DNA from 4 places in the Margalitia sp. FSL K6-0131 genome. Region 4 is predicted to be linked to each of the others. Evidence: riboswitches for the same ligand, from Rfam matches in the RefSeq annotation. Region 4 holds a riboswitch; each other region holds the start of a gene.
The links. Region 4 has a riboswitch for thiamine pyrophosphate ahead of thiW (energy coupling factor transporter S component ThiW). Riboswitches for the same ligand answer to the same signal wherever they lie in the genome.
Positions count from the first base shown of each region.

Region 1: linked by a shared signal. The riboswitch ahead of thiT (energy-coupled thiamine transporter ThiT) and the one ahead of thiW (energy coupling factor transporter S component ThiW) in region 4 are both predicted to bind thiamine pyrophosphate.
Region 2: linked by a shared signal. The riboswitch ahead of thiM (hydroxyethylthiazole kinase) and the one ahead of thiW (energy coupling factor transporter S component ThiW) in region 4 are both predicted to bind thiamine pyrophosphate.
Region 3: linked by a shared signal. The riboswitch ahead of tenA (thiaminase II) and the one ahead of thiW (energy coupling factor transporter S component ThiW) in region 4 are both predicted to bind thiamine pyrophosphate.

Region 1 covers NZ_JBBOZS010000001.1:3,940,286-3,948,027, forward strand. The annotation lists gene NSQ59_RS19355 (MFS transporter) at 1-1,110, opposite strand, end outside; gene NSQ59_RS19360 (transglycosylase domain-containing protein) at 1,456-3,522, opposite strand; gene thiT (energy-coupled thiamine transporter ThiT) at 3,847-4,425, opposite strand; TPP riboswitch at 4,559-4,662, opposite strand; gene NSQ59_RS19370 (histidine kinase N-terminal domain-containing protein) at 4,850-5,959, shown strand; gene NSQ59_RS19375 (hypothetical protein) at 6,053-6,310, opposite strand; partial or broken gene NSQ59_RS27985 (YjcZ family sporulation protein) at 6,580-6,657, opposite strand; gene NSQ59_RS19385 (SGNH/GDSL hydrolase family protein) at 6,831-7,481, opposite strand; gene NSQ59_RS19390 (ABC transporter ATP-binding protein) at 7,643-7,742, opposite strand, start outside.
Region 2 covers NZ_JBBOZS010000001.1:4,255,138-4,262,879, reverse strand. The annotation lists gene NSQ59_RS20840 (hypothetical protein) at 67-909, opposite strand; gene NSQ59_RS20835 (ATP-binding protein) at 1,199-2,722, opposite strand; TPP riboswitch at 2,936-3,045, shown strand; gene thiM (hydroxyethylthiazole kinase) at 3,150-3,962, shown strand; gene thiD (bifunctional hydroxymethylpyrimidine kinase/phosphomethylpyrimidine kinase) at 3,973-4,779, shown strand; gene thiE (thiamine phosphate synthase) at 4,776-5,429, shown strand; gene NSQ59_RS20815 (NUDIX hydrolase) at 5,497-5,985, shown strand; gene NSQ59_RS20810 (protoporphyrinogen oxidase) at 6,008-7,396, opposite strand.
Region 3 covers NZ_JBBOZS010000001.1:2,936,253-2,943,994, reverse strand. The annotation lists gene NSQ59_RS14400 (sugar ABC transporter ATP-binding protein) at 1-106, shown strand, start outside; gene NSQ59_RS14395 (ABC transporter permease) at 124-1,149, shown strand; gene NSQ59_RS14390 (alpha-glucosidase/alpha-galactosidase) at 1,198-2,517, shown strand; TPP riboswitch at 2,708-2,815, shown strand; gene tenA (thiaminase II) at 2,935-3,636, shown strand; gene tenI (thiazole tautomerase TenI) at 3,711-4,334, shown strand; gene thiO (glycine oxidase ThiO) at 4,331-5,452, shown strand; gene thiS (sulfur carrier protein ThiS) at 5,466-5,669, shown strand; gene NSQ59_RS14365 (thiazole synthase) at 5,671-6,438, shown strand; gene NSQ59_RS14360 (thiazole biosynthesis adenylyltransferase ThiF) at 6,435-7,454, shown strand; gene NSQ59_RS14355 (hypothetical protein) at 7,668-7,742, shown strand, end outside.
Region 4 covers NZ_JBBOZS010000001.1:3,040,715-3,048,456, forward strand. The annotation lists gene NSQ59_RS14875 (hypothetical protein) at 1-130, shown strand, start outside; gene NSQ59_RS14880 (ABC transporter substrate-binding protein) at 177-1,166, opposite strand; gene NSQ59_RS14885 (ABC transporter permease) at 1,176-1,940, opposite strand; gene NSQ59_RS14890 (ABC transporter ATP-binding protein) at 1,927-2,658, opposite strand; gene tenA (thiaminase II) at 2,746-3,417, opposite strand; gene thiW (energy coupling factor transporter S component ThiW) at 3,441-3,962, opposite strand; TPP riboswitch at 4,039-4,141, opposite strand; TPP riboswitch at 4,224-4,326, opposite strand; RNA gene ssrS (6S RNA) at 4,725-4,921, opposite strand; gene NSQ59_RS14910 (MFS transporter) at 5,101-6,312, opposite strand; gene NSQ59_RS14915 (LysR family transcriptional regulator) at 6,342-7,229, opposite strand; gene NSQ59_RS14920 (hypothetical protein) at 7,363-7,742, opposite strand, start outside.

The DNA of each region.
Region 1 (7,742 bases), 900 kb from region 4:
CGTAATCGTTTGGGATGACATCATTAACGGATCAATCCATCCTTGCACCCTCCCCATTAGCTTAGGGTCCACGATACTAGGCATCCAGCCGCCAATGGAAACATTTATGACCGGCAATGCAAGTGCTGAGATAAATGTTAGACTTAAAAATACTGGGATAGATGTTGCAAATCCAGATAGAGCAACAAATCCTCCAGATATAAGTAATCCGATAATAATTAAATGATGGAACTTATATTTTTGAACTAAAATAGAACTAATCACACTGCCGATTAAAACCCCGCACCCGAATATTATTCCAATTAACACCGAATATTCTTCATAAGTGTTTGGTGCTAGTTTATACTTTAGAATAAAAATTGGGATAACGGAAAATCCTCCATTTGCAACCCCAAAAACAATAAAGCCGATAATCAAGGAGCGCAGTAGCTTATGATTCAGAATATACCCAGCACCAGATTTAAAATCCTTAAACACAAGGGAAATATTTAGATCTTTCCATGTATGCTTACCATTCGGCATTCTGACTTTTTCCTCAAAGCGATTCGCTTTTATTAATATCGCACTAATGAAAAATGATATTGCATCAATAATAACGGCGCCATATACTCCAGTAAGCTTATACGCAATGATACCGAGACCGCTTCCGAAAAGCATAAAAATACTTGATACCATTTGGTTTAAACCAGCTGCAGTTGCGTAATCGTCTTTTGCTAAAATCCCTTGCATTATAGCAGATTCTGCCGGGGCAAAAAATTTACGAACCCCACTTCTTAGGAAGAGGACGGCAAAAACTAATGGCATCCATCCAATGTATATGGCAACAAATAATGCTGCGGTGAGAAAAATACTGATCGTGTCGCAATAGTAAGCAACCTTTTGACGATCCATCCAATCCGCTACAACCCCAACAATGAAAAAAATAGCCAGCGTCGGCAATGAGTACATCATTTCTGCAGCGGAAGCATATCCAGGCTGATTAGAAAATCGGTCAAGCAAGTAGAACGTAAAAGCCGTCATTCCAATAACAGATCCCATTTGGGACGTGAAATTTGCAAAAAACAATTTGGCAAAGCTGCGATTTTTAAATAACTCAATAAATTTTTTCATTCTCCTATACCTCATTCTTTTAAGTTACCTTAATTATATTTGGCAGGAATTTGTTTCGGGACTATCTCATGAATGGTTTTATCTCGGTCTGAAGGCGGAAATTAATCTTAACAGATTCGTAATTATATATGTTTGATTTATGGGCTTTTCTAGTTTTCATTGTTCTTTCGGGGTATATGCGTCATTTTATGTCACTTTGCCGGTTTTTCGCTCCTTCCATCCAATTTAATATGCTCCTTCCGTTTTTCTTTGTTCCCTCTTTCTGAGTGAATGTGACCCGCTTCCGACATTATAATTCCATATAAAAAAAGACCCCAAACACAGTTTGGAGCCTTTCCATAATCATTAATGTCCTCTAATTTCATTCCATTTTTTCTTTAATTGATCTGTTAAATCCTTCCACTTGCTTTTGTGCTCTTCTATCTTATCTTTGAGTTTTTTTGCGCCTTCTTTTAATTTTTTATCAATTTCCTCTGCTTTATCAATAAAGGATTGGTTATCCTTTTTCCCAGCAAGAGTTGCATTGACAGATTGTACACCAAATTGACCTGGTTTCGTGTATTTCAATGTGTTTTGCATGACAGCTTGGAAAACTGGCACAACTCCTTGGGAGCTTAGTCCATTTAAATAGTGCTGTGAATCGGTTTTATCATATCCTATCCAGACAGCACCAACAAGATTTGGGGTATATCCCACGAACCACTGATCTGTTGTTCCGTTTGAACTGTATGAGGATTGTGTAGAGCCTGTTTTTCCAGCAATGGTATAGCCAGGAACATTTACACCTTTCCCAGTTCCCGTTTCTACAACATTCAGTAACATAGAAGTCATTTCATCTGCAACTTTTTTACTGGTTACATCTGTTTCCTTCGGTTTTCTCTCAGCAATAATATTACCAGTTGGCCCTACAATCTTCGTGATAATATGGGCATCATAGCGTTTTCCGTCATTGGCAAAAGCCGAAAATGCATCAGCCATTTGCATCGGTGATACACCTTTGTGCAATCCGCCGAGAGCCAATCCTAGATTTCTATCCTCATTTGTTAATGGAATTCCAAATCGTTTGGATGCATCCATTCCTTTATCTATCCCAATTTCATTTAAAAGCCAGACGGCAGGTAAATTAATCGAGTCTTCAACCGCTTTATACATTGGAACTTCCCCGAGATACTGTCCATTATAATTTTTAGGAGCGTAATTTCCGAAGGTCATTTGTTCGTCCTTCAAGGAGGAATTTGCCGTATAACCTTCTTCTAATGCCGGCGTATACACCGCTAATGGCTTCATCGTTGATCCAGGTTGTCTTTGCAGCTGGGTAGCCCGGTTAAATCCCCGAAATACCTTTTGACCTCTTCCGCCTACAAGTGCTCTTACTCCACCCGATTTTGGATCCAGCAAAATCCCTCCGCTTTGTACTAAATCTCCGCTGCGTCCCGAAGGAAATAAATAATCATTTTGGTATACACGTTCAAGTCCAGATTGAATGTTTTGATCCATCTCTGTATAAATGCGATATCCTCTGGTTAAAATCTCATCTTGTGTCAATCCATAACGATTAATTGCTTCATCTAATACCGCATCCACATAATAAGGATATTTTCCTTTTAAAGGATCTCCCCCAGTGTCTTTTAAAACTAATTTTTCGTTAACTGCTTTTTTATACTGATCATTTGTAATGTAACCATATTTTTTCATGGCTCCCAACACAACATTTCTGCGCTGAATTGCCCGGTCCATATGTTTATATGGATCGAGTGCAGATGGTGCATTAATGATGCCGGCCAATGTTGCTGCTTCACTTAAATCAACATTCTGGACATCTTTCCCGAAATATTTCTTAGATGCGTTTTGAACACCCCAAGCACCATGTCCAAAAAAGATTTGGTTTAAATACATTTGTAAAATATCATCTTTAGAATAATATTTTTCAATTTTAACAGCTAAAAAAAGCTCTTCAATTTTACGTCTATATGTTCTTTCCGGGGAAAGAAGTGCATTCTTCGTTAACTGTTGGGTAATCGTACTTCCTCCGGCCGTAACACCGCCTGCGGCAATGTTTTTGAAAAAGGCGCTTGTCATTCCGCGGATATCGAACCCGCCGTGATCATAAAATCTATGGTCCTCAATTGCAACAACTGCATTTTTCAAATTGTCCGGCACTTGTTTTATGGAGACTCCTTCTGTTCGATTGGCTGATATTTTACTTGCAAGATCCCCATCTTTATCGTAAATCGCTGTGGATTGTGCTAATCCTTTTTTCAATGAGCCAACATTAACCGTACTGGCAAAATAGGTGAAAAATCCCAAAAATCCTAACACTACAAGGGATAGTGCCAGCAAGATTATTTGATTCATATGTGCTTTCTTCCATAACCGTTTTACAGCAACCCAAACTGGCTGTAACCGTTTCATGTAGTTCCCTGCTTTCATCATTCATTTGGAATGGAGGAATCACATTCCAATATTTACAAAATAGAGCTGTCTCTATTTCTATGCTAAAGGATATTATGGAACTTGAAAAAAATCAATGGAAATTTTAAAAACAGTGGCCCCTAACCATTGTCATAGGGCTATAGGTGCTTCGTCGCAAGATTTAGATAACGCACCAGAGGCAGTTCAGAAGATGATGCCCACTTATCTTTAACGGTTCCGTTAGTTGATTGACGTGAGCTAGTTACTAATTATTTTTTTATGATTATATAAAAAGAAAGGGATAGCTCCCCTTCTTCGTTTCTATTATTTTTTTACATTCTTTACAAGTCTTGGAGCTGTTATTAAAATGAATACAACCAAAATAGAGCTTAAGATAAAGCTTGGCAACATATAAGTACCATTATATAAGAATGAATAAAGCGCTACCGGCTGCCCTTTTGGTGCGTAAGATCCAAAGAATACAATTCCTGTATAAAAATGAACGATAAATCTTAATATACAACCGACAAATATTCCTATAACTGAAAACGTAATCCATTTCCCTTTTTTTGATTCCTGAATAGCACTACGCACTTGATTTGCAAAAAGACCTGCAAATCCCAATACTGTAAATGCTACAAAATAATCTAAAATAAGCTGTATTAATACATATACTTTAGAATATCCAATGATAAATTGTAATAATCCCAATATAAATCCGGTTAATAGTCCGCCTTTTAGTCCCCAACGATATGCCATGATAAAAACCGGAACCATCGCGATAGAAACAGAACCTCCTTCTGGCCATATCGCTTGAAAAATAACACTTGATACAAGATCAAGCAAATAAGCAAGTGCTCCTAAAACAGCAACTTCCACAAGAAATAACGTTTTCGTTCTCATTTTCATCCTCCCCATTCCCTAATACTTCATTATGAACTGACTGCCCTATTAGGGACCGGGATGAATAAAACCTCTATATTGCTATAAATAAAAAAGCAATACAGGACGGTTTTTAGGAAGTCCTTGTATTGCTCATTCCATCAAACCACAGTCCCTGCGCTAGCATTATCTAACAGGTTCATAGGGTCAGAACTCAGTCGTTCACTCTCAGCCATATCGGCTCCCCTTGTGGGAATATTCATTTTTACCTTCTTGAATATACTACGAAACTATACATTTGACAATCATTTTTACTTTATTCTCCATTTATTTAAGAAAAGTAGTAAATTCATTAAAATAACTTGGAAAGTGTTTGATAATTTTGATATATTTAAAATAAAACACTTATGTTCTCTAAAGTAACGTTTTTTTAGGGGGTGACAAAATGATTCCGTTAAAAGATGTTGTTATAGATTTTCTGGAAGATTGTCGTGAGCGAATCTTATCCCAATGGAATAACAAAATATTAATAAGCGAAAAAGATCCCTTTAAAGAAGGTGTGCTTTTAAATGGCCAATTTATGTACGATATTGTTTTGAAGGCCATCTCAATGCCAAAAAATCAAATTGATCAGCTATTAAAACCGTTATCAGAAAAAGTTGCAGAAGAAAGAAAAAATGCCAATATTAATATTGGTGAATTTGTTTATAATGTTAATTTGGGACGTACTATCATTTTCAAGAATTTATGCTCCCTGCATACGGAGTGGAATAAACTGCAGCCTTCCTTAGATAAGGTAAACTACACTTTTGATCAATTTCTTTATTACGCTGTTTCCAAGTATTCTGAAACACAGGATATGATTATTAAAGAAAAAAATCAATATATTTCTTCGACACATCAAGATCGGTTAACACTTCTGGGACAAATGACTTCCAGTTTTGTTCATGAATTCCGTAACCCGCTAACATCTATTCACGGTTTCGTTCAATTATTAAGAGCAGATTACCCTGAGATTCCTTATTTGGACATCATTTCCAATGAGCTTGAACAATTAAAGTTTAGTATTTCACAATTTTTGATGCTATCAAAAAAGGAAATTATCGAAAATAAAAAAACAACTGTTTTGCTCAATGATTTAATTGAACAAGTATTATCATTTTTATATCCTCGAATATTAGAAGTGAATGTAGAGGTACAAAAGGAATACAAAGAAAATTATAGCATTTTAGGTTATCATGATGAGATCAAACAGGTGCTTGTTAATATTATTTTTAATGCGATAGATGTTTTATTAAATATAGAACACCCAATTATTCGGATTAAATTAGATAAACAAGACTCATTTGTATCGTTAGAAATAGCTAATAATGGTCCAAAAATTCCTGAAAGCTTAATAGATCATATTTTTGAACCATTTGTTTCACAAAAGGAAAGCGGAACCGGGTTAGGGCTTTATGTATGCAAAAATACTATAGAAAAGCATGGCGGAATATTAACGTGTCATTCAACGGATGAATGGACTGTATTTAAGATCCTACTTCCACATACATAACAACTTTTAGAAGCATCCATATACATACTGTTAAAGTAAAGAACTCTCCCGAAATTGGAAGAGTTTCTTTGTTCATATAAATCCAGCAATATATTACCAAAAAAAGAAAGGTAAAAAGGCCAAGGCTCCAATTGCACCTAATGCTATTCCTGCACCGAAGCCCCAACCCCAGCCCCAGCCCCAATATGGATAACCATATCCACCATAAAATGGATATGCGTAACCTCCATATCCTCCTGGAAGAGGTCTTAAATATACCATCCTATTATCTACTCGATGAATTATTCCCCGATGAATTCTTCCGTCTTTTGTACGAATTTCAACGGGTCTTCCAATCCCACGCTGACACATATGATAGTAATTCAATTGTGTTCACCTCCATTAAATTCCTACACTTTAGTGTATGGAGATTTATATTTTTTGAGATGGACAATCGTACAGGGCCATCGCTTAATTTTCTTATGTAATTTATGACAAGGTTCTAGCAAATAACTGCCTTGGTCGTCCCGCTTTTCATTTCGGGTACTATAATTCATTAAAATAACAATTTAAGCATTTAACCTTCTTAAAAAAAGAATATCCCTTTCCTGCTAAATGTGGAAAAGGGATATTCCGGTTACCTAGTATACATAAGCTGCACCAACGATAATAAGAAGAATAAACAACACCACGATTAACGCGAATCCACGTCCAGCTCCAAAACCGACACCGTAGCCATATCCAGGATATCCATAGCCGTATCCATATCCGCCGCATCCACACATAAAGTATCACCTCCTTAAAAAGGAGTTCAATAATATTTCTAATGAAATACATTATTCATTATTGAACCAATTGTTATGGGCTTTTGATTATTTTATAGACAAAAATATTATTTATTGACAGGCACTTCTTCGTGGATAGCCGCATAACCAATTTCATGCATTTTTCTTGCAAGCTCTCGATGTCCATCATTATTTGGATAGAGTAAATCTCTTGTGCACCACTTTTCTTCCTCACCTTTAAAATACTGATGAATATTTAAAGCATATATAGGTGGTTTTCTTGCCATAGATTCCATATACCGATTAAAGTTTTTAATCCATTTTTCTGCGTTTTCATCCTCAGGATACGGATTATGGAGACCCAAAATGATCAACATATATTTGTCATTCTGCTCGGATTTCATGTCCTTTATCTTTTGAACAATATCATCAATATTACTCTTGCAAGTCTTTAATGATCGAAAGAACTCCGTCTCATTTTTGTTCTCCTTATACTTATTCATAGCATCGATATAATCTTGATGCCCTGCAGAAAGTACAATGATGCCACTGTCTTTCATTGCATCTTTTACCCGCTTTTCCTCTAAAAGCGTATAGATGTCATTAGAACGATAGGTTGAGCGAGCAATACTAGTAACAGAGACTCTCTCCTTCAACACTTCTTCTGCCATTCTCGCATGTCTATGAATAAATCCTGGTGACAAAAATGATGCCCCTATCCCTGAACATAAACCATCGCCTATTGCCAGATACCTCATCATTACCCCCCCAACAAAAACTATGATAAATATCCTTATTCATTAGTATTCATTTTTCAGCGGATGGTCACTGGGTTCGATAAAAATAGGCGGATAAGGTAATCTACTCTGAATGGGAAAAATAAAAAAGGAGAAACTACCAATGTTTCTCCCTTTACTAATTATTCATATAAATGACAAGCCACAAAATGGTTTGGTTTCGCCTCTACCCAGTTTGGTGTTTTTATAGAACAAATATCCATCGCTTTAGGACATCTAGTA
Region 2 (7,742 bases), 1.2 Mb from region 4:
TTCGCTCCTTTTTTATGCTTTACTGTTATTTTTACTTATCCATTCAGTATGCTTATAAAAAAGGAACTATTTAGGCGGCTGGACTGGCGGAGCATTTGTCCATTGGTTACATAACTCATGTGAGCGGGAAATAAATAACCGATCAAAGCTAGGCAATTTATAATGTCCCCATTCAAACCATCCTGCAATACTCATTGTGCTGGTCCCTATATTATACCTGTCATTAGAGCCGCCAGTTGAATTATTGCCTCCAAGTGTTGTTGTGGTAATAATCTGAATATCTTGAGGCAGTTTTTTAACTGGGACAGGTGAATCTTTTTTAGGTTTGGAAACCAAATTACTTGAATCAGAGATTCTTGTGGATAGGGACTTTTTAGCCTTCACTGTTTTCCTAATACTTGAAACAGAATCAGGTTTCTTTATTATCGTGACCTGTTTTTCCATATGTGGTTTCAAGTTAGGAACAGACTTTTTCTTTACATCCATTTCTGGTTTTTCTGTCTTGACCCGATGAATCATTCCGGAAACAGATGAATTTTTATTTTTATTAGTCTTGAAATGTCCCTTTTTAAGACCTGGATTTTTCTGTTTTTGCTTATCTTTGGCATGGATGATGTTTCTAGCATGCCCGTTTTTTAATCCGTTGACTGCCTTTTTAGCGACATTTGGTAAAGATTTATGGACCAGGTTAACCTGGTGATGATCCTTTTTTTGCTTTTTCTTGAGATGTTCTTTGGAACTGTTTAGGTTATTCCCAAATCCATTACCCTTAAGACTGGATACGACCGGAATCGTCTTTTTGTCATTAGAAGCAGGGGCATGATCATTTTTGTCCGCCAGTACAACACTGGGGAAACATAGGGCCGCACCAATAATTAAACCTTTTAATACAAATCTCGGGAAGTGCATCCTTTCACCTCCTTTCAGAGAATCTAGACTGAAACTACTCTTCATTAGGATTTCTTACGAAAGACAATAATCTTTATGGAATGCTTTTATAAAGAATTACTAAAAAGCTTGTCACTTTTTGTCCGTTTTCAATATAAATAGATCTATTTACCTGTATTTTGATAAGAAAATGACATTTTAATAGATATATTGTTATTTTTGTTAAAATAAAAAAAAGGACCCTAAGATCCTTTTTGAAATTCATTTATCTTTTTGATCGGATTTACCTGGAAGCTCAAAAAGAAACCGTTTAAATGTTATTAAGAAGAGGAAAGGATATATGAAAGGTGGTTCCTTTATTCAATTCACTTTCCACCATAATGGTTCCACGATGATTTTCAATAATTTTATAGCTGACCATTAACCCTAACCCATTTCCATTTTCCTTTAATGTGTAGAAGGGTTCTCCTATTTTAACGACTTGTTCAGGTAACATCCCAATTCCGTTATCTTGTATGGAAATCATTACATTTTCCTCGTCCAATGAGCTGGAGATCTTAATTTTGCCCCCATTAGGTAATGCATCAATAGCGTTTTTAAGCATATTCAGAAATACTTGAGCTAATTGATTTCTTTCTCCGTAGATGAGAATGTCGTTATCGTGATATGCTTCGGTAATTTCAACATTTTTCATAGCGGCTTCCGCGTTGAGTAAATGAACGACATTCCTTATGATATCGACTAGGTTGCAATTATTAAATTCAACAGTATGCGGTTTCGCGAACACCATGAATTCGTTCACAATAAAATTAATGCGGTCAATTTCCTCTAATATCGTTTTAGAATAAAGATATTTCTTCTCATCTGAAAAATGGTCAAGAATTTGAACAAAACCGCGAATGGTAGTGAGAGGATTGCGGATTTCATGTGCAATCCCAGCTGCCAGTTCACCAACCAACGATAACTTCTCGGTCTTGCGAAGCATTTCTTCGGTATTTTTTTGCTCAGTAATATCATGTTGAATGGAAAAATGCTGAAACGTGTTCCCGTTGCGATCTTTAAACGGCACTATAGTGCAATCAACCCAATAAAGACTGCCATCTTTTGCTTTGTTACAAATTTCTCCTTTCCAAACCTTGCCTTGTTTTATATATTCTCGTATTTCTTGAAAAAATTCTTCCGTGTGATAGCCGGAGTTTAAAAGATTGTGATGGTTTTGCCCTATTAGTTCTTCTTCCTTGTATTTCGTTATGTCGCAAAATTTTTGATTAGCATATTTAATAGCATCCTCCTTATCCGTAATAACAAGGATCGTTGCCTCTTTCAATGCATTTTTTAGATCATTTAGTTCACGCAAAGTGATATTTTCTTCTGCCAAACATGAGGCATATTGACGCAATTCTTTTATGATGAGCGGATTCATTTGGTTTGAAAAAATAGTAGATGCTTGCTGTATAAAAGAATCTATTTTTTTCATTACTTGAAATAGAACCTGTGGAGAGATGCTGCAGTTGTTTATCTCTTCTTCTAAAAAGTCCATAATCACCGATTTATAATGATGGCTCGGAAAAAGATATTGCTTTTGAAGTCGTGTATGAAATATGTACGTTTTTTCTAGTAACAATCTTGCCCATTTATTCATCATGAAATGAGTGGATTCTATATTCTGGGAAAGAGAATTACCAAGACAATGAAAAAACACTTCTTGGATAGATGTAAGATTTTGGAGTAAATGAAAATGTGGATCATTGCTTTGTTTTTCCTGTAGATTTTTCGCTAATAGGTGGCAATGATCCATTAACTTTTGACCAATCCGTTTCAATTCCTTATCCATACCCTCCACCTCTTTCAACAATAGTCTCTTTGTACCATTAAATTTTGACAACAAACCACAAAATCCCTTTTTTTTGTGCCTGTTACCACAAATGGATGTTAAGGGTGTCAGGGACCACTTGTGTACAAATTATACGATGGACGCGCAACACTGTTTAATTGCTTTACATATTGAATTCTGCGGGATATGATAAGTACAAAGAATAAAAGTTTTAAAGACTACTAGGGGTGCCCTAATTTGGGCTGAGAGAAAAACAGGAAGTTTTTTAACCCTTTGGACCTGATCTGGTTAATACCAGCGGAGGAAAGTAGTGGAGTGAAAAATGTTTTTTCTCTTACTAATGATGCCAGGTCCTAAAGAAGGAGCTGGCTTTTTTGTATTTCCCCCAGGAACACGACCCAGAATATGACTTTGAGGAGGATGAAAAATGGATAAGGTATTAATTGGAGACATTTTACACAATGTGAGGAAGGAAAATCCGCTTGTTCATAATATTACGAATGTGGTAGTGACAAATTTTACGGCCAACGGACTTTTGGCATTAGGGGCGTCTCCTGTAATGGCATATGCTCCTGAAGAGGTGGGGGACATGGCTAAGATTGCCGGTGCGCTAGTTTTAAATATGGGAACGTTAAATTCAGAAACGGTAGAATCGATGATTATTGCAGGAAAGTCCGCTAATGCCCACGGGGTTCCGGTCATTTTTGATCCGGTTGGAGCAGGCGCAACACCGTATCGAACCGAGATGGCAGGTAGGATTATGAGAGAAGTAAAGATTTCCATTATAAGAGGAAATGCAGGGGAGATTGCTAATATCGCAGGTTTTCAGGCAGAGGTGAAGGGAGTAGATGCAGGGAATGTCCAAGGAAATCAAATAGATCTTGCTATCACCGCTGCTCGTAAACTGCAAACGATTATCGTAGTAACTGGAAAAGAGGATGTAATTACGGATGGTACCACAACCTTTGTGGGTCGAAACGGTCATCCGATATTAACGAAAGTAACAGGCACAGGTTGTTTGTTAACTTCTGTAATTGGTGCTTTTGCTGCTGTTGAAAAAAATCTATTGGCTGCAGCTGCCTCTGCCGTTACAGCATATGGAATTGCTGCTGAATTGGCAGCAGAAAGAACAGCTTCCAAAGGACCGGGAAGCTTTCAAATGGAGTTTCTAGATCAGCTTGCATCTGTTTCAGGTCAACATGTAATCGAAAAAGCTTTCATTGAACAAAGAGAAGGGTAGGTGCCGGAAAATGAGAAAAGCATTAACAATAGCAGGCTCCGATAGTGGTGGAGGAGCAGGTATTCAGGCGGATTTAAAAACGTTCCAAGAGCTTGAGGTATATGGAATGTCAGCCATCACAGCAATAACCGCCCAAAATACATTAGGAGTTCAAGCAGTTTATCCCTTATCGGTGGAGGCGGTAGTAGAGCAAATTCGTTCCATAGCAGATGATATTGGGGTGGATGCCCTAAAGACAGGAATGCTGTTCAACGCTGATATAATCCAAGCGGTTTCTGAGCAAATCATCTTAAATAACTGGAAAAATATCGTTATAGACCCTGTGATGATTGCGAAAGGAGGAGCCTCTCTATTGCAGCAAGAAGCAGTATCCGCATTGAAAAAGAAGCTTATCCCGTTATCATTGATTATCACTCCGAATATTCCGGAAGCGGAAGTGATTATTGATATGGAAATAAAATCAATAAAAGATAAAGAAGAAGCAGCGAAAAGATTCATTGAATTAGGTGTAAAAAATGTTGTTATTAAAGGCGGACATGACACGGATCCGTTAGAGACAATGGATCTTTTTTACGATGGATATGAATTTGCTTATTTAAAGTCAAAAAGAATCAATACGGAAAACACTCATGGAACCGGTTGTACCTTTTCGGCAGCTATTACCGCAGAACTTGCCAAAGGCAAAAAGGTGTATGATGCGGTTGTAACTGCAAAAGATTTTATCCAAGCGGCAATTGAAGAAAATATTCCACTTGGAAACGGACATGGTCCAACGAATCATTGGGCATATAAAAAAAGGAGCAGTTTGATAAAATGACGAGAATCGATTCGGATAGTTTAAGAGATATATTAAAATTATATTTTATTATGGGCAGTACAAATTGCTATAAAAGTCCTGCAAGTGTACTGAAGGATGCTATTGCTGGCGGGATCACCTTATTTCAATTTCGCGAAAAAGGAATAGACGCTTTAACGGGCGACGCGAAATTTGCACTTGCCGAGGAGCTACAGACCATCTGCAAAGAACATGGGATCCCATTTATTGTGAATGATGATATTGACTTAGCCATTTCCTTAGAGGCTGACGGGGTACATATTGGCCAAGAGGATGCACCGGTGGATGAGGTTCGTAAAAGGATTGGAGATAAAATTCTAGGAGTTTCCGTTCATACGATGGAAGAAGCATTGACATCAATGGAAGCTGGTGCAGATTATTTTGGTGTCGGCCCGATTTTTCCTACTAAAACAAAGGAAGATGCGAAACCAGTCCAAGGCGTTCAGCATATTCAACATTTCCGGGAAAAAGGTATCACTATTCCTATGGTAGGAATCGGCGGTATTACAATGGAAAACGCACTTAAAGTTATGAAAGCAGGTGCAGATGGGGTTTCTGTCATCACCGCGATCAGCCAGGCCACCGATATTACCAAGGCAGCACAGAGGTTAAGAAAACAAGTAGAGTACTAGAGAGCGGGTACCCCTGCTCTTTTTTGCTATAATAAAGGAAAAGAAGTTGGTGAAGGGGGAGAGATTCTTGGAGTACAAATATACCATTTGCTTTATCAAAAAAGGAGAGCAAATTCTTATGCTCAACCGCATTAAATCACCCTGGATGGGGATATGGAACGGTGTCGGCGGGAAGATTGAGAAAGGCGAAGAACCGAAAGAGAGTGTTTTAAGGGAAATAATGGAGGAAACAGGTATTCCGTTAAGTGATGTTGAATACAAAGGAGTTGTCACTTGGATTGTAGATGGTTCGATAACCGGGGGGATGCATGCATTTCTGGCGGAAGTTCCGAAAGATTTTGAGTACCATACTCCGATTAGTACGGATGAAGGTATACTTGATTGGAAGAAAATATCGTGGATTCTGCACCCAGATAATCTGGGTATGGCAAATTTAAAATATTTTTTACTGAAAATGTTAGAGGATTCGAATACATATAATCATAAATTTGTATATGAAAATGGGAATGTCGCGGATTATTCGGCTGAACCAATGGAGGAATTTGTAAACGTCTAAAGATAAAATAAAAAGCGGAGATTTACTCCGCTTCTGCTATTTTCCTCGCTGTGTTTTTCCCATTCATGATGCAATCGGCAATTCCTACCCCATAGTAAGAACAACCTGCAAGGATGATATTAGGGTACTCAGCGGCTAATTTGCCATTTAATGCCTCGATGGTTTTGCGATGGTTTAAATGATATTTCGGCATTTTATCCAGCCATTTGGTTACCTCGACACTAATCGGTTTTCCTGTAATCCCTAGACTTTTCTCCACATCCTTCAGTGCAACCTGAACCAAATCTTCCTCGCTAAGGGTGCTGATATGTTCAAACACTTCCGGATTCGTATTTTTATAAAATAGTCTCAACAATAAGTTGTGATTTTTAGAAGTGTGTTCCCACTTCCGACTTGTCCAAGTACAGGCATTGCAGGTTAAATCACTGTTTTCCGGAACGATAAAACCAGTCCCGTCAGCAGGGAGCTTTTCATCCGGAATATCAAATCCTAAATAAACACTTATTAGGGAAGAACTTATTAGCTCATCAAAAATTGAATTTAATTCCTCATTTTTTAAAAGAGATTGGGCCACCGAATGCGGCGTACTTAATACTACATAATCAGCTTCTATTTGTTCATGATTGGAAAATTGTATAAAGTATTGTTCTTGATCTCTTACAACCGCAGTTGTCGGTACCCCTTTTAAAATTTCCACATCCGTTAGTTCTGATTCCATTTTGTCAATTAATGTGGAAAGCCCATTTTTGAACGATACAAATTTCTTATTGTCCGATGATTGAAATCTTGCTTTATTTTCTGAGAGCCCACGAATAATGCTGCCGTATTGATTTTTATAGTCAAGAAGATATGGCAGGGTAGTCGCAATTGTCAGCTCATTTAATTTACCAGAATATACGCCGGATAAAACGGGGGCAATTTGATTTTCAACCATTTCTTTTCCTAAGAAGCTTTCAAGAAACAAACCGATAGAGCTATCTTTCGTAAAAGTTGTGTTTTCCGTTGTAAAATCCTTTAAAGCCTCATTTTTCCCATCTTCGGAGATCAATTCACTGCTGAACAATGCTTCCTTGCTCATTGGAATTCCAAAAACAGTATCATCCGGAATCGGTTTTAATTCATTATGATGATAGATATAAGATTTTCCAGTAGAGTTATGAACGATTTCATCGTGCAGATCTAGTTCATCCAGTAAAGCAGCTGCTCCTTCTTTACGGGCAACAATAGAATCTGCGCCGGTCTCCATAATGAATTCACCATTTTTTATGGACCTGATTTTTCCACCTAATGTGGAATTTGCTTCTATCAATGTTAATTTCATATCTAATTGTAAGGATCTTTTTAATTGTTGCAGATAGTACATGGTGGAAAGTCCGGTGATTCCACCGCCAATGACAACGACTTTTTTCAAGTTGTTCACTCCTCGAATGCTACAAACCTATAAATACTTTTTTATTTAAAAAATTATTTAATCGATCTAGTCTCTGTCTAGCTCCAGCGCCTATCGGCTAGCGGATTTCTCCGTCTCCTCCCTACGATAAGTCAACATCAGCTCGTGGACTACCTCACTGTGTTTCCTTTATCTCAGTCGAAGACTACGAAATCCGTACGCCGATGAGCAAGGCGCTTACGCTTTTCTTAATTATAGTCCACTTTTAGCGCTTTTCCAAAATGTGAATTTGTACACAATGTGAAATATCATCTTTTCAGGTTAAATGCAGGAATTCATACTTCATTTGCAAAATATATAAACTAAT
Region 3 (7,742 bases), 100 kb from region 4:
GGCGCTTGTTATGTACCATGGAGTGATTCAAGGGGAAGTATCCGGAGAAACAATGACAGAGCAACATATCATGAGTCTTGCTACTGGTGGCCAGTTGACGAAGTAAGGGAGGGGATGTTGGAGATGAATAAAAATTTTTTTCGATGGTTTCGTCATAAATGGAAGGAGTCTCCACTATTTAGTACGGCCATTGCGCTCATTATTATGGTGATTCTGCAGACATTGGTACTGGGATTTAATTATGATTCATTCGGCAGCTGGTTTCAGTCCTGGATCAATAACTGGATTAATATCCTGAGAAATAACGCAGGGATAGGAATCATTGCATTAGGGATGACGTTTGTTATTATGACCGCAGGGATTGATTTATCGGTGGGATCTACATTAGTAGCTACTGGAGCATTTGCAATGATCCTTTTGGATACAGGATCGAAAGGACTTTTGGCGCAAATAGGAATTACGGGAATTCCTGCATATCTTATTGCGGTTTTACTGGTATTAGTTTTCGGCTATTTGTTAGGTTCTTTGATAGGAGTCACCATTACTAAAGGGAAAACTCCTCCATTTATTATTACTTTAGGCGCGATGATGATCTTTAGGAGCGTTACCCAACAATTCATGCAAGGTTACAACCCGACAGTGCCGATGGATTTCTTACAAGTTTCCAATCTCAGCATTGGAGGATATTTGATTATGCCGATTCTATATTGGGCTATCATTGCATATATCCTTTATTATGTCTCTAAGCGAACCGTTTTCGGGAGACAAGTCATTGCGGTCGGTTCCAATGAAAAATCGGCAAAGCTATCCGGAGTAAATGTAGATAAAATTAAGGTACGAGTATATGCATTAATGGGGATTCTTGTTTCCATTGCGGCTATTCTTCAAGTGACTAGGATAGGTTCCATGGACTTTGCAAACGCTGGAAGAGGAGCAGAAATGGATGCTATTGCTGCAGCGGTAGTAGGTGGAACAAGCCTGATGGGCGGAAGAGGATTTATTATCGGTACCATCTATGGGATGTTAATTATTGCGGTAATGAATAATTTATTGAATTTATTTGGAGTGCCGCCGTTTTTAAGAGAGGCGTTTAAAGGGATTATAGTGATTGGAGCTGTGCTTCTGCAAAGGAAGGAAAAATCAGCTTAAGAGTGGAATAGTTTAATAGAAAAAATTCTGTTAAATAAGGAGAGAATAATGTCTAAAATTACGTTTTTAGGAGCGGGAAGTACTGTATTTGCAAAGAATGTCCTGGGAGATTGTATGTTAGTTCCAGCTTTAGAAGGCTTTGAATTTGCGTTGTTTGATATTGATGAACAGCGTTTAAGCGATTCAGAAAAAATGCTGACTAATTTAAAAGAAAACCTAAACAAAAACATTCAAATCAAAGCGTATCATGATCGGAAAGAGGCACTTAGGGATGCAAAATACGTCATCAATGCCATTCAAGTAGGCGGATACAAACCAAGTACGGTTATTGATTTTGAGATTCCGAAAAAATATGGTTTAAGACAAACGATTGCAGATACGGTCGGAATAGGCGGAATCTTCCGTAATCTGCGCACCATTCCGGTAATGCTTGATTTTGCAAAGGATATGGAAGAAGTGTGTCCTAATGCATTATTCCTCAATTACACGAATCCAATGGCGGTTTTAACTGGGGTTATGAATCGTTTTACAAATATCAAAACGGTTGGATTATGTCATAGTGTCCAAGTTTGTACAAAAGAGTTATTTCGTTCATTAGGGATGGATCCAAAAGGAGTACAGGAAAAGATTGCTGGCATTAACCATATGGCATGGTTGTTAGAAGTAAAAAAGGATGGGAAAGATCTATATCCTGAAATAAAGAAAAGAGCGAAAGAAAAACAAAAAACAAAGCACCATGATATGGTCCGATTCGAATTGATGGATAAGTTTGGCTACTATGTAACGGAATCATCCGAACACAATGCTGAATACCATCCATATTTTATAAAATCAAGGTATCCAGAGCTGATAGACAAGTACAATATTCCACTTGATGAATATCCGCGCAGATGTGTGAACCAAATAGAAAATTGGGAAAGAATGAGAGAGGATTTAGTAAATAACAAGTCATTAGACCATACTCGTACAAAAGAATACGGCTCAAGAATTATCGAAGCAATTGAAACAGATATTCCATTTAAATTTGGCGGAAATGTGCTCAATACAGGAAGACTTATTAGCAACCTACCTGAAAAAGCATGTGTAGAAGTTCCATGTATTGCAGATCGCAGCGGCATCACTCCTACCTATGTAGGGGATCTCCCAGAGCAATTAGCAGCACTTAACCGAACAAATATCAATACTCAACTGCTCACCATAGAGGCAGCCATTACTGGAAAGCGGGAACACATTTATCAAGCAGCTATGCTGGATCCACATACATCAGCTGAATTATCGTTGGATGATATCGTTTCGTTATGTGATGATTTAATCGAAGCGCATGGGGAATGGCTGCCGAAGTTTGATGGATCACCAGTGTTAGTTTGATGATAAGTATTTATCATGTATGAAGTGGTTAAAAGTTGGATCCGTGAAGATCTAAAAATACTTAAATATCATTTTAAATAAGTAAGATAGTTGAAAGGAAATAAGACATTACTAGACAATATATCTTCTTGACATATATTTAAATCATGCTATGATAATAGCGAAATATTGTTGGAAAACTTAATATTTTTTTAACCACTAGGGGTGCCATTTAAATGGCTGAGATTAAAGTGTGACTTTGAGACTCTTAGAACCTGATCTGGTTTATACCAGCGTAGGGAAGTGGAACAAGGAAATTTTTTGTGTATTTTAATTTCCATATAAAACCACTTTCTTGAGCGTTGAGAAAGTGGTTTTTTGTTGCACTTTGAAAAGATCTATGGATGCACAACAAAATGATTTTTTGGAGGAGATCGTATGAATTTTTCAGAACAGTTACGACAAGAAGTGGATACCATTTGGGAAGCTAGTTTTCATCATCCTTTTGTGACGGGAATTGCAGATGGAAGCCTATCATTGGAAAGTTTTCGATATTATGTGTTACAGGATTCGTATTATCTTTCTCATTTTGCAAGGGTGCAAGCTTATGGGGCAGCTAAGGCACCAGATTTACATACAACGGCACGTATGGCGGTCCACGCACAAGGGACGGCTGAAGCCGAGCTTAAACTACATGCTCATTTTTCTAAACAATTGGGGATCACAGAAGCTGAAAGAGAGGAATTTAAGCCTGCACCGACAGCTTATGCTTATACATCTCATCTGTACCGTGCGGCATTTGCAGGTCATATCGGTGATATAATTGCTGCCTTATTGCCGTGCTATTGGCTTTATGATGAAATTGGGCAGCGATTAAAGGGAAATACACCAGAGGAACCAATTTACCAAGAATGGATTGCGGCATATGGCGGTGAGTGGTTTCATGAAAAAGTGATGGAGCAAATCCAGCGTATTGACGAGATTGCCAAGCAAGTAACGGATTCGGATTTAGAACGAATGACACAACATTTTATCATAAGCAGTCAATACGAATACTCCTTTTGGGAAATGGCTTATCGGATGGAAGATTGGCCGATTAAGCAAAAGGTCAACAGTTTATTGATAGCTGATTTGGAATAGGAAAAAGATTGCACTCTTATTAAATATGAAATAGAGTACGAGATTTATCAAATATTGAGGTTGGTGGATGTAAATTGAGGCCCGAGCTACATATTATTTCAACAGGAATGCAGTCTGTTTCTGAAATGGTTCAAATCGTAGGTGAAATTCATCCTTATATCGATGCTTTTCATATTAGGGAAAAAAAGAAATCGGCCAGGGAGCTTATTGAAATAGTGAATCAATTAAACGCTAACGGCGTTCCGTTAGAAAAAATAATAATCAATGACCGTATAGATGTAGCAATGGTCGCGCGGGTAAAGGGTGTACAACTTGCTTATCATAGCTTGGACATTTCTGCGGTAAAAGGGGTGTTTCCAAGTTTAAGGTTGGGCTGTTCCGTTCATTCCCTAAATGAGGCGTTGTATGCTGAAAAGTTCGGTGCAGATTATGTGTTGTTTGGACATATTTTTTCCACGCAATCCAAGCCTGATGTAGAACCACGCGGTTTGGAAAAATTAAGAGAAGTAACTACGAAAGTGACTATTCCTGTGATTTCTATTGGCGGTATTGATTTTAAGCACGTGAAAAAGGTGTTAAAAACAGGGGTACAAGGGGTTGCTGTAATGTCTGGGGTCATGTTGGCGGACAATCCCCTTCAAGCAGTAAAAGAATATTCATTTCAACTTGGGTTAAGGGAAAGAGGTAAAGCAAAATGAGTGAATGTTATGATGCCATCGTTGTAGGTGGCGGTGTTAATGGCAGTGCAATTTCCTATAACCTTGCGAAACGTGGCTTAAAGGTAATTCTATTAGAAAAGGACCGTTTAGCTAGCAAAGCATCAAGTGCGGCGGCGGGAATGCTTGCTGCCCAAGCAGAGCTTGAAAAGGATGGCCCACTCTTTCAATTGGCCAAAAAGAGCCGTTCGATGTTTCCTAATCTAGCTGTGGAATTAAAGGAAAGGTCAGGGATTGATATTGAATTGGTGCAGAAGGGATTAGTCAAGATTGCCAGTTCACAAGCAGAGGTACAGGAGTTTCAAAAAATGATGGAGGCAAAGCAGCAAGCAGGGGAAACGGTGGAATGGATGACAGGAAAACAATTATGTGAAAAAGAACCTGCTTTATCACCTAATTTACTTGGAGGAATGTACATTCCAAATGATGGCCAGCTTTCACCTTTCCAACTAAGCCATGCTTTTGCTAAATCAGCAGCAAGCTATGGGGCAGAAATAAGAGAATTTACAGAGGTACATTCCTTTATTCATAGGAAAGGAAAAATAACCGGGGTTGTAACAGGAACCGGAAAAATTTATGGAAATCATGTCATTGTTGCGGGGGGCGCATGGAGTGATCGGCTGCTTCAAGAATCAGGACTTATCCTTAAATCTTATCCGGTGAAAGGCGAATGCTTTTCTATTATTTCCCCACGCCCACTTTTAACGGCAACCATATTTTCACATGATTGTTATCTCGTACCGAAGAAAGGCGGACGTACGCTTGTTGGTGCAACATCGACACCAGATACATTTGATCAAAGCGTCACTTTAGAGGGAATTCACTTCCTGATAGAAAAAGCAAAAAAACTTGTTCCTGTTATTATGGCTGGTGAATGGGAAAGAGCATGGGCAGGGATTCGTCCGCAGTCGCTAGATGGTCTTCCTTATCTTGGTGAGCACCCAGAGTGGAAACATTTATGGATTGCTACCGGACATTTTCGAAATGGTATATTATTATCTGCCATCACGGGTGAATTAGTAGCGGATATGCTGGAAGAAAAAACAGTTCAGGTTGATCTATCAGCATTTAGTATCGATAGGGTATTTAAAACAGTGTAAACGAGGTGAATCTATGAAGCTTCAAATTAATGGGGATTTTATTGATGTCCCTGAAACCGTGAAGGTGGTTTCAGATGTTTTACAATATTTTCAACTCGATTCAAAGGTTGTAATCGTAGAGTTGAATCGAGAGATTTTAGAAAAAAGCCATCATTCTGAAATACCCATTTCCGATGGTGACAAAATAGAAATTGTACATTTTGTAGGAGGCGGATGAAATGTTAAAAATCGGACCATATGAATTTCAATCAAGATTATTATTAGGAACCGGAAAGTACCCAAATTTTGATGTGCAGAAAGAAGCGGTAGAAGTATCAGAATCGGAAATTCTTACATTTGCAGTTAGAAGAATGAATATTTTTGAGGCAAGCCAACCGAATTTTTTAGAAAAACTAGATTTAACCCGATATAAATTGCTCCCAAACACAGCAGGTGCTACAACAGCCAAGGAAGCAGTCCGTATTGCAAAACTTGCAAAGGCTTCCGGCTTATGTGACATGGTTAAGGTTGAAGTGATCGGCTGTCAGAAGACATTGTTACCTGATCCTTTTGAGACTTACAAAGCGTCTGAAGAACTATTGAAGGAAGGCTTTATCGTTTTACCATATACGTCAGATGATGTGCTGCTTGCGAAAAGATTGCAAGAATTAGGTGTGCACGCAATCATGCCCGGTGCATCTCCAATTGGCTCTGGACAAGGAATTATCAACCCACTGAATTTAAGTTTTATTATCGAGCAAGCAACTGTTCCAGTAATTGTAGATGCGGGGATTGGAACACCATCCGATGCCGCGATTGCAATGGAACTTGGAGCGGATGGTGTGCTTTTGAATACGGCAGTATCAGGAGCAGCAGATCCAGTAAAAATGGCAGAAGCAATGAAACTCGCAATCCAAGCAGGACGACTAGGCTATGAAGCTGGTAGAATAGCAAAAAAACGCTACGCAACTGCAAGCAGTCCAACCGAAGGAATGAGTATAGGGTGAGTAATCGTTATTCAAGACAAGAATTATTTTCTTCAATAGGGTCAGAAGGACAGGAAAAAATAAGGAAAAAACATGTTTTAATCATTGGTGCAGGAGCCCTTGGAACAGGAAGTGCAGAAAGTTTCGTTCGGGCAGGTATTGGCAAGCTTACGATCGTGGACCGTGATTACGTCGAATGGAGTAATCTTCAAAGGCAGCAATTATACGAGGAAGAGGATGCCAAACAACGTATTCCTAAGGCTGTTGCTGCCAAACGGCGGTTAAATCAAATAAATACAGATGTGGAAATTCAAGCATTTGTACAGGATGCTTCAGCCAGTGAAATCGAAGCTTTTGTCAAAGATGTTGACCTAATTGTGGATGCGACCGATAATTTTGACACCCGAATGATACTAAATGACATCTCACAAAAATATCAGAAACCATGGATTTATGGAGCGTGTGTAGGCAGTTATGGAATTAGTTATACAATCATTCCAGGTAAGACCCCTTGTTTAAACTGTTTACTTGATTCAGTGCCAATTGGGGGTCTGACCTGTGATACAGCAGGGATCATCAGCCCTACTGTACAAATGGTTGTAGCATATCAAGTATCAGAAGGATTAAAAATTCTTGTGGAAGATTATGAATCACTAAGAAAAAAGCTTGTCTCCTTTGATTTGTGGTCTAACCAACATACATCAATTTCTGTAGATAAGTTAAAAAAAGCAAATTGTCCTTCATGCGGGCAGAAACCCATCTATCCCTACTTAGATTATCGCAACCAAACCAAGACAGCTCTCTTGTGCGGTCGGGATTCTGTTCAAATTCGGCCGCCATCACCGGTTGAACTTGATTTAGAAAAGTTAGCGCAAACATTATCTAAACTAGATGGAAAAGTGGAACGGAACCCTTATCTAGTTTCTTTTATAGTAGGTAATCATAGACTTGTAATGTTCAAAGATGGAAGAGCACTTATCCACGGTACAAAGGAAATTGAGGTGGCGAAAACCTTATATTACCGTTACTTTGGTTAGTGTGAATGATCAAATGACTAGAGGATTCGAAATTTAAAAATCAACGGTTTGAACTGTTAGGTTTACAGGTGTTATCTTAAGAGATTCACCAAAAGCGGAAGTGACAATAAGTTACTTTCGCTTTTGTTTTGCGTTGCATAAGGAAATTTATAAAAATAAAGGTATATATTGGATAATTATGATATAATAGATAGAAAATAGGGGGAAACTAATTTGAAATGTTATAGAAAATACATCATTCTTGTTTTGGCAGTACTCCTGTTGGCATCATGCTCACAACAAAAAGAA
Region 4 (7,742 bases):
TGGCATGCTTGTATTAGAGGATGACATAGATGTTGAGTTAGCCGAAAAGACAATAAAATCCATTAACATTTTTGGTGTATTCAAAGCAAAACCAGAATTAAAAAAGGCATTGAACTATATTGGGAAATAGACCTCAGGTCGAGGTCTATTTCTTATCTAAAGATTACTCCTTATTATTAATCTAGATTTACGAAGGCTTTTTTCACATCTATTTTCTTGTCAATCATCCCTTTTTTATACAACCAACTTGTAATATTGTTCCATACCGATAAATCTTGATGGCCATAGTTTTCCGTTTTATTGTTCATTAAAGGGAGAAGAATGTGTAAACTCTTCGTTTCTACTTGATGATCAAGTGGAAATGTGGAATCCTCATGTTTATAAAGTGTTTTTAATGCAGCATTGGGATCTTTTGTTACAGCTGCTTGTCCCTTTGCCACCGCACTCCAAAATTTCTTTATAACAGATTGCTTTTGTTTCATTTCTTTTTCACTAGTAATTAAAATCAATTCATAATAATTTGGCACCCCATAATCCGCAGGGTTAAATGCATTAACAGGATGACCCTCTTTTTCCAGTAAAATCTTTTCATGATTTATATAACCACCATCAATTCCATCTACCTTTTTCGAAGTAATCGCCGGAATTAAGTCGAAACCTACATCGGTAGTTTTCACTTTATTCGGATTTCCTCCATCCTTTTTCACCATTGTTTTTAATACAGCTTGTTCAAACTCAAGAGAAGAGTAGCCGATATTTTTTCCTTCTAATTCTCTTGGTCTTGTAATTCCGCTATTCTTTGGTACCATCAAATAATTTAATGGTTCTCGAACAATAGCTGCCACCGACACAACTGGAATTCCTTCAGCTCTTGCCATCACTACTTGCGGCTGATAGCTTATTGCTAAGTCCACCTTCCCTGCAGCAACCAGCTTTAATGGATCCGTAGTTTCTGAGGGCATTTTTATATCGACATCCAAACCCTCTTTTGCAAAATAGCCTTTTGCTGCAGCTGTATAAATGGCTGAGTGCACCGCATTTGGATACCAATCCAACATAATGCTGATTTTTTGCAAGCCATCACTTGTTTTTGTCCCACTACTTTGCGAACAGCCCCCAAGCAATATAAGGGCACTTATTATCACTATTATTAAGCATCGTTTCATTATGTCCACCTATTTTCTATTCCAAAATAATATTTTTCGCTCTATCAAACTTACAATGATAAACAATAACATTCCAAGTAAAGAAAGGAGGGTTACCGCTGCAAATACCCCTTCAGCATTTAAATTTCCAGACATTCTTCGGCTGTAATATCCTAGTCCTTCGTTTGCACCTAACCATTCCCCGATTGTTGCTCCTACAACCGCAAATACTACAGCAAGCTTCATTCCAGAAAATAAATGCGGCAACGCAAACGGAACTTCAACCTTCACAAAGCGCTGCCATCTGGTTGCTCCCATCGTTTTCAGTAAATCTATGTATTCCCTATTCACTTGCTTTAACCCATCATAAAAATTTAATACTATCGGAAAAAAGCAAATTAAAATCGTAACAGCCACCTTGCTCCAAAGTCCATAGCCAAACCAAAGGATGAAAATTGGCGAAAGTGCGATAATGGGAATCGTTTGCGATATTAAGACTATGGGGTACATCACTTTTTCCATTGGCTTGGAAAAATACATTGCAATTGCTATTCCAATTCCTCCCGCTAGTGCTAATAAAAATCCTATTAGAACCTCCCGAAGAGTTGCTCCTAAATGAACGACAAATAAGTCATGAGGATAATGGATCATCATTTGCAAAATGGATGTAGGAGTCGGAATGATGAAGGAAGGGATTTTTCCTGATTGTACTAGCCACTGCCAAACCAACAAAAAGAGAATGAAAGCTATGATAAATAAACCGTATTGTTGTCTAAAACGTTTAAACCAATCCATCTGTAATCCTTCTCTCTAGTTCTTGACGATATTTCACCATTTCAGCTGTATAAATCATCCCAGCTTCTCTCGGTCTTGGCAGATCTACCTTCAATTCTTCCACTCCTTGCTGCGGATGGAGAATAAGGATTCTATCACTAAGAAGAATAGCCTCTTCTAAATCATGAGTAATAAAGAGAATCGTTTTATCAAGTTCCTGCCAAATCGAAAGCAGCCATTTTTGCATATCTCGCTTTGTAAAAGCATCGAGGGCTCCGAATGGTTCGTCTAATAACAGTACTTCCGAACCAGTCAGAATGGTTCGCAAAAAAGCGATGCGCTGCTTCATGCCGCCGGAAAGTTGTTTTGGCAAAGCATTTTCCCATTCCGCAAGGCCTGTTTTCCGAAGCCATTCTCTCACATCCTCTTTTGTATAGTTATTTCCTTTTTGAATTTCTGAATGAAGCATTAAGTTCTCTAAAACAGTCCTCCATGGTAAAAGCAAGTTCTGCTGTGGCATATAACCGAAACTGCCCGGAGATGGAATTGCCGTATCCATTAATATTTGTCCCGTTTTCGGTTGGAGCAGTCCAGCAATTAGTTTTAAAATGGTGCTCTTACCTGAACCGCTTTTTCCTATCAAACTAACAAATTCACCTTTTTCAACCGTTAAAGAAAAATTGGAAACAATCGGGTTGTGATCATAGGTAAAAGAAACCTTCTCTAAATGAAGTGTCATTTTACTCTTTCCTTTCTAAAAAGGCTCTTTTCTTTATCTACCTTATAATTTATATGTGTCAGTAGATAAGCTACATAAAGCAGCCCTTTATAATGGCCAATCTTGTCCAGACATAAGCATCTCCCAAAATAAATATTCATATTTGGAAGTGATTTGAAAATGATTTTCCAGCACTGCCAGTTCCTCCTCTGATTTCCCAATAGTTATTTCATCCAATAATTTAATCAACCATAGTGCAATGGAACCGAATTCATCGGAGGAATACGTCTCTATCCATGTTTTGTAAGGATTATTCTCCAGCTGATGTCCATATTGTTTTTTCAATAGCTTTCCAATTTCCCAGTAGTCCCAAGCACATGGCAGCAGACATGAAATGAGCTCTGCAAGCGTTCCATTTTGGGCAACACTTAACATATAGCTCGTATATGCTAAATTATTTGGCGTAGGCTTTGTTTGTTCCAACTCTTCCGTTGTTATACCAAACTGACTAGCGTATTCCCGATGAACATTCATTTCAAAATGAAGAATGTTATGTAGTAGCTGGGCAAAATGTGTCATCGATGCAAGATCATTTGCTTTTTGAACACCAATAGCATATAACTTCGCATATTGGATCAAATAAACATAATCCTGTTTCATATATTCTTGAAACATTTCTTTCGGAAGTGTCCCTTTCCCTATTCCTTGTACAAATGGATGCTGATGATTTTGATTCCAGATTGATTGAATATTATTAAATAAGCGTTCAGAAAAAGTCATTTTTCATTGCTCCTTCCTGTGGCCTAAAGCTCACGATTGAAAAGACTGTTTTTGCGAATGATTCCCTGCAGTGCCTGATTTTTCAGTAAAACCTTTAAAACAATTATTCCAATTACCGCACCTCCGAAAGAACTTACAATAAATGCTGGAATAAAGCCAAAAACGGCTGCTTTTTGCCCAAGGATAAGAGTGGCCAGCGGATAACAGCAAATAGCACCAATGATACCTGTCCCCACTACTTCACCAGTAAATGCCCACAAAAGCTTTTTCGTTTTCATAAATAAAATCCCTGAAAGAAAAGCACCAATCATACTTCCTGGAAACGCGAAAATCGATCCCGTCCCTGCCATGTTCCGTATAAGGGAAACAATAAATGCCTGGGCAACCGAATACATCGGTCCTAATAGAACAGCCGTTAAAACATTTGCCATATGCTGAATGGGAAAAATCTTTGCAAAGCCTACCGGAATGTACACGATATTACTTGTTAATGTAGTGATGGCAATAATCACACAAGTTAAAGTCATTTTTTTAACCTTACTCATAATAAAAAATTCCTCCTTTATAATAAAAAAACCGCTCTCAAAATAGAAAGCGGTTGTAGCATTAGTTGTATATCTCAACAACAATCTACCGCTTCCCTACGCCAGTACAACCTGGATCAGGTCCAAAGGGTTTCAATCCAACGATTTCTCTCAGCCACACGGCTCCCCTAGCAGATACTAATATTCAATTGGAAGGACGCAAAAAACCCGCCCTTCATGTAAGGACGGGTTACATTTACAAGGATAAAATATTCATTACCTTCATAAATTCAGCCACTTCCTTACGCCAGCACTAACTGGATCAAGTTCAAAGGGTCCAGAACATATCTGTCTCAGTCTGTTTAAGACTCCCCTAGTGATTCATTATTCATTTATATACATATACTAGCACAAATTTTAGAAAAAGAAAGAAGAAATTTTATTATATTAATAAAATAACCATCGGAGATAATGTAATCATCAATCTTTTCGACCTTTGTATCATAAATTGAGTCGGGATTTGGGTACCTTGTTTCCTTAATTCTCCCTCTTTCATGATAACACTCCTTCCATCATTTTTATTTACAGTCAATTTTTTTGGTCTAATGCAACTTTTTATTATATATTATCCAAAATTCAAGATTATGTTCGCCAATTTTGATTATTTTTTTCCTCAGTTTATTAGTTATTATGAATTTATTTATGGTTTTATCTTCACATAGACTTAAAAACGCTAAACACAAAAAAGCCAGTTTCTTATGGAAACTGACTAAGTTGATTATGTAAGGAGCCGCCTTTGCCGTAATTTAATGATAAGAAAGTTTTAAACCACCACTCCTCAAAGTGGGTGTTCTCAGAAACGTTTCTGCGTGTCCTCCATGTCTTATAGACAGAGGCTTGTCATTCCGGTTTCTATATAAACTCCCTATTACAGCTCAAAGGTTAAAACTTTATTATGATTACGAACAACGCAGCTTGTGTTATTATATTACTCCCCTTTTGATAAAAAATCAAATGAAAGGTTTTCCATCCAATTTTAATGTCTGCAGACAAAGATTCCTCTATGTCATTAAAGGCGGTAATTTTCATAGTGTTTTTACGAAAATAACGTTTATATGAAAAAACGAATTCAGTGCCCACTATTGATATTTTTGAGCACTTACACCCGATGAGAAGAAACTTGAAGCTTCCTTTTCGCTATTGTTGCTAAACGGATAGAGAATAATACCGCAATGACAGCAAATATAGCGATCATCCCAACGACACCCATCCATCCGAAATTACTGTAGAAGGTTCCGCTTACCGTACCTCCAATACTTGAGCCTGTGTAATAAAAGAACAAATAAAGAGCTGATGCTTGTGCTTTATCATGTGACGAAAGCTTTCCAACCCAGCCGCTTGCAATGGAATGGCCGGCAAAAAATCCGAAAGTAAAAATAGCAATGCCAATAATTTTTAGCCATAGATTTGTGTTAAGGGTTATGAGTGACCCGATTAATAATATAGCGAGAGAAACTTGCAAGATTTTTCTTCTGCCATGTTTATCTGCCAACATTCCCATCCATGTTGAACTAAAGGTTCCAACTAAATAGACGACGAAAATAAATCCGACTAAGGTTTGACTTAAGGAATAAGGCGGTGCAATTAATTGAAATCCAATATAATTATAAAGAGAAACAAAGCTTCCCATTAATAAAAATCCAATACCAAATAGATAAATTAATCCAGGTTCTTTAAATTGACTGAACAGTGATGTTCCTAATTTTCCAATCTCCAATTTTCGTGCTTGGAAATGAGTTGACTTGGGTAATGTAAACCAAAATAATAGACTCGCAAGTAAACTGATAATACCAATTACTACAATAGCAATTCTCCAATTAAAAAAATCGGTCAGGACCCCGCTGATGATACGTCCGCCCATACCGCCGATAGAGTTTCCGCTTATATATAACCCCATCGCCATTCCCAAACTTTTCGGCTCAATTTCCTCCCCCAAATAAGCCATTGCAATCGCAGGCAATCCGCCTAAAACAATCCCTTGCAGAATTCTTAGTAAAAGTAATAAATGAAAACTTGGACTAAATGCTGTTAATATTGCTAATATCGAAGAAGCTACTAATGAAATCGTCATAACCGGTTTTCGACCATATACTTCTGAGAGAGAGCCTGTAAGCAGCATACTAATAGCTAGTGCAATGGTGGTAGACGATAATGTTAAACTAGATACTGCCGGTGAAACATGATACTCCTTCGCAATATCCGGCAGTAATGGCTGGGTGCTCCAAAGAATGGCAAATGTGTTGAAACCGCCAGCAAATAGGGCTAAATTTGTTTTTTTGAAATTGGCGGTTCCACGTTCTATATATCCCATGATGAATGATAAACTCCTTTTTTTCTAGGCTAAAATTTCTGAACTTGAGAAAGGCTTTTGACAAACACAATGAACCTTTCCGTGACAGGCGATAAATACCTTCCCTTCTTCCATGTGAGCCCGATTTCCCTCATACAAACCGGATTTTTTAAACGGATGAGTTTGATTTTATTCTTATCCAATACTTTCACATCAGGAACGATAGACACTCCTAATTGGGCTTCCACCAAGCCCGCGACAGTACCTATCTCTTCGCCTTCAAATGCTACTTTAGGTGTAAATCCGGCTTCCGAACAAAGTTTATCGACTATCGTCCGTAATCCATAACCATTTTTAAAAGCGATAAATGGTTCATCTCTAATAGAAATCAAATTAATTTCTTCTATTTCAGCTAATGGGTGGTTTGCGGATACAATCAGAAATAATTCCTCTGACCACAATGATTCCCAATGAAGCTCATTATCATCCTGAAGATAGGATAATAAGGCAATATCGCATTCCCCGGTTAATAGCTTCTCAAAAACCTGGAGAGAACCTGCTTGACTCAAGTGAAACTTTACTTCTGGATATTTATTTAAAAATCCTTTCAGAATGCCTGGAATAAAGCTAATCCCTAAAGAGTGCAAAAAGGATAATGAAATGGTTCCGTGATCCGGGTGAATCATATCATGAATTTCCTGCTTGCCTAATTCAATTTCCTGAATAGAGCGTTCCACTCGTTGTAAAAACATTTTTCCATATTTATTTAAAACAATGTTTCGTCCAGTTCGGTCAAATAGCTGAACCCCAAGCTCCTCCTCAAGCTTTGAAATCGCTCGACTTAAGGCAGGCTGAGAAATAGATAGAATTTCCGCTGCTCGCGTAAAATGCTCCGTCTCTGCTACCATTTGAAAGTACTGAATTTGATGCCACTCCATCGCATTACCTCACTAAATTACTTTTTCCGTTATTATCATACTCCACAATTTATATAACTTCCAATTGTATATTTGCATGATATTCATGCATATTAGTTATGAATAGTATGTATTAAAATAAAAAAAGAACAGTTTAAAACTGTTCGCTTTTTAACAACATATAAAACTCCTCCGGTTCATCCACTTTTAAATGTACCGTTGTTACCATTTTTGTAAATCCGTATAATAACTGAGATTTAATTGGTTCCTTTAATATGATTTCCACATTTGGTTGTTCTTTCATAAAATCATTTAAAGTGCCATCAAAAATCATCTTTTTATTCGGAAGATTTTGTTTTACAGTCCCAAATGATTCGACCTTATCTAAAGGAATTATTATACGTTTGGTAATTCCAATTTGTATGTGAAGGTTTCCGCCGAGGAATACAATTGGATTTAATCGAATCGCTTGTATTTCAGCAAGTATAAACAAAATACCGTACACATTTATAAAAATAATGATGTAAGAAAGAA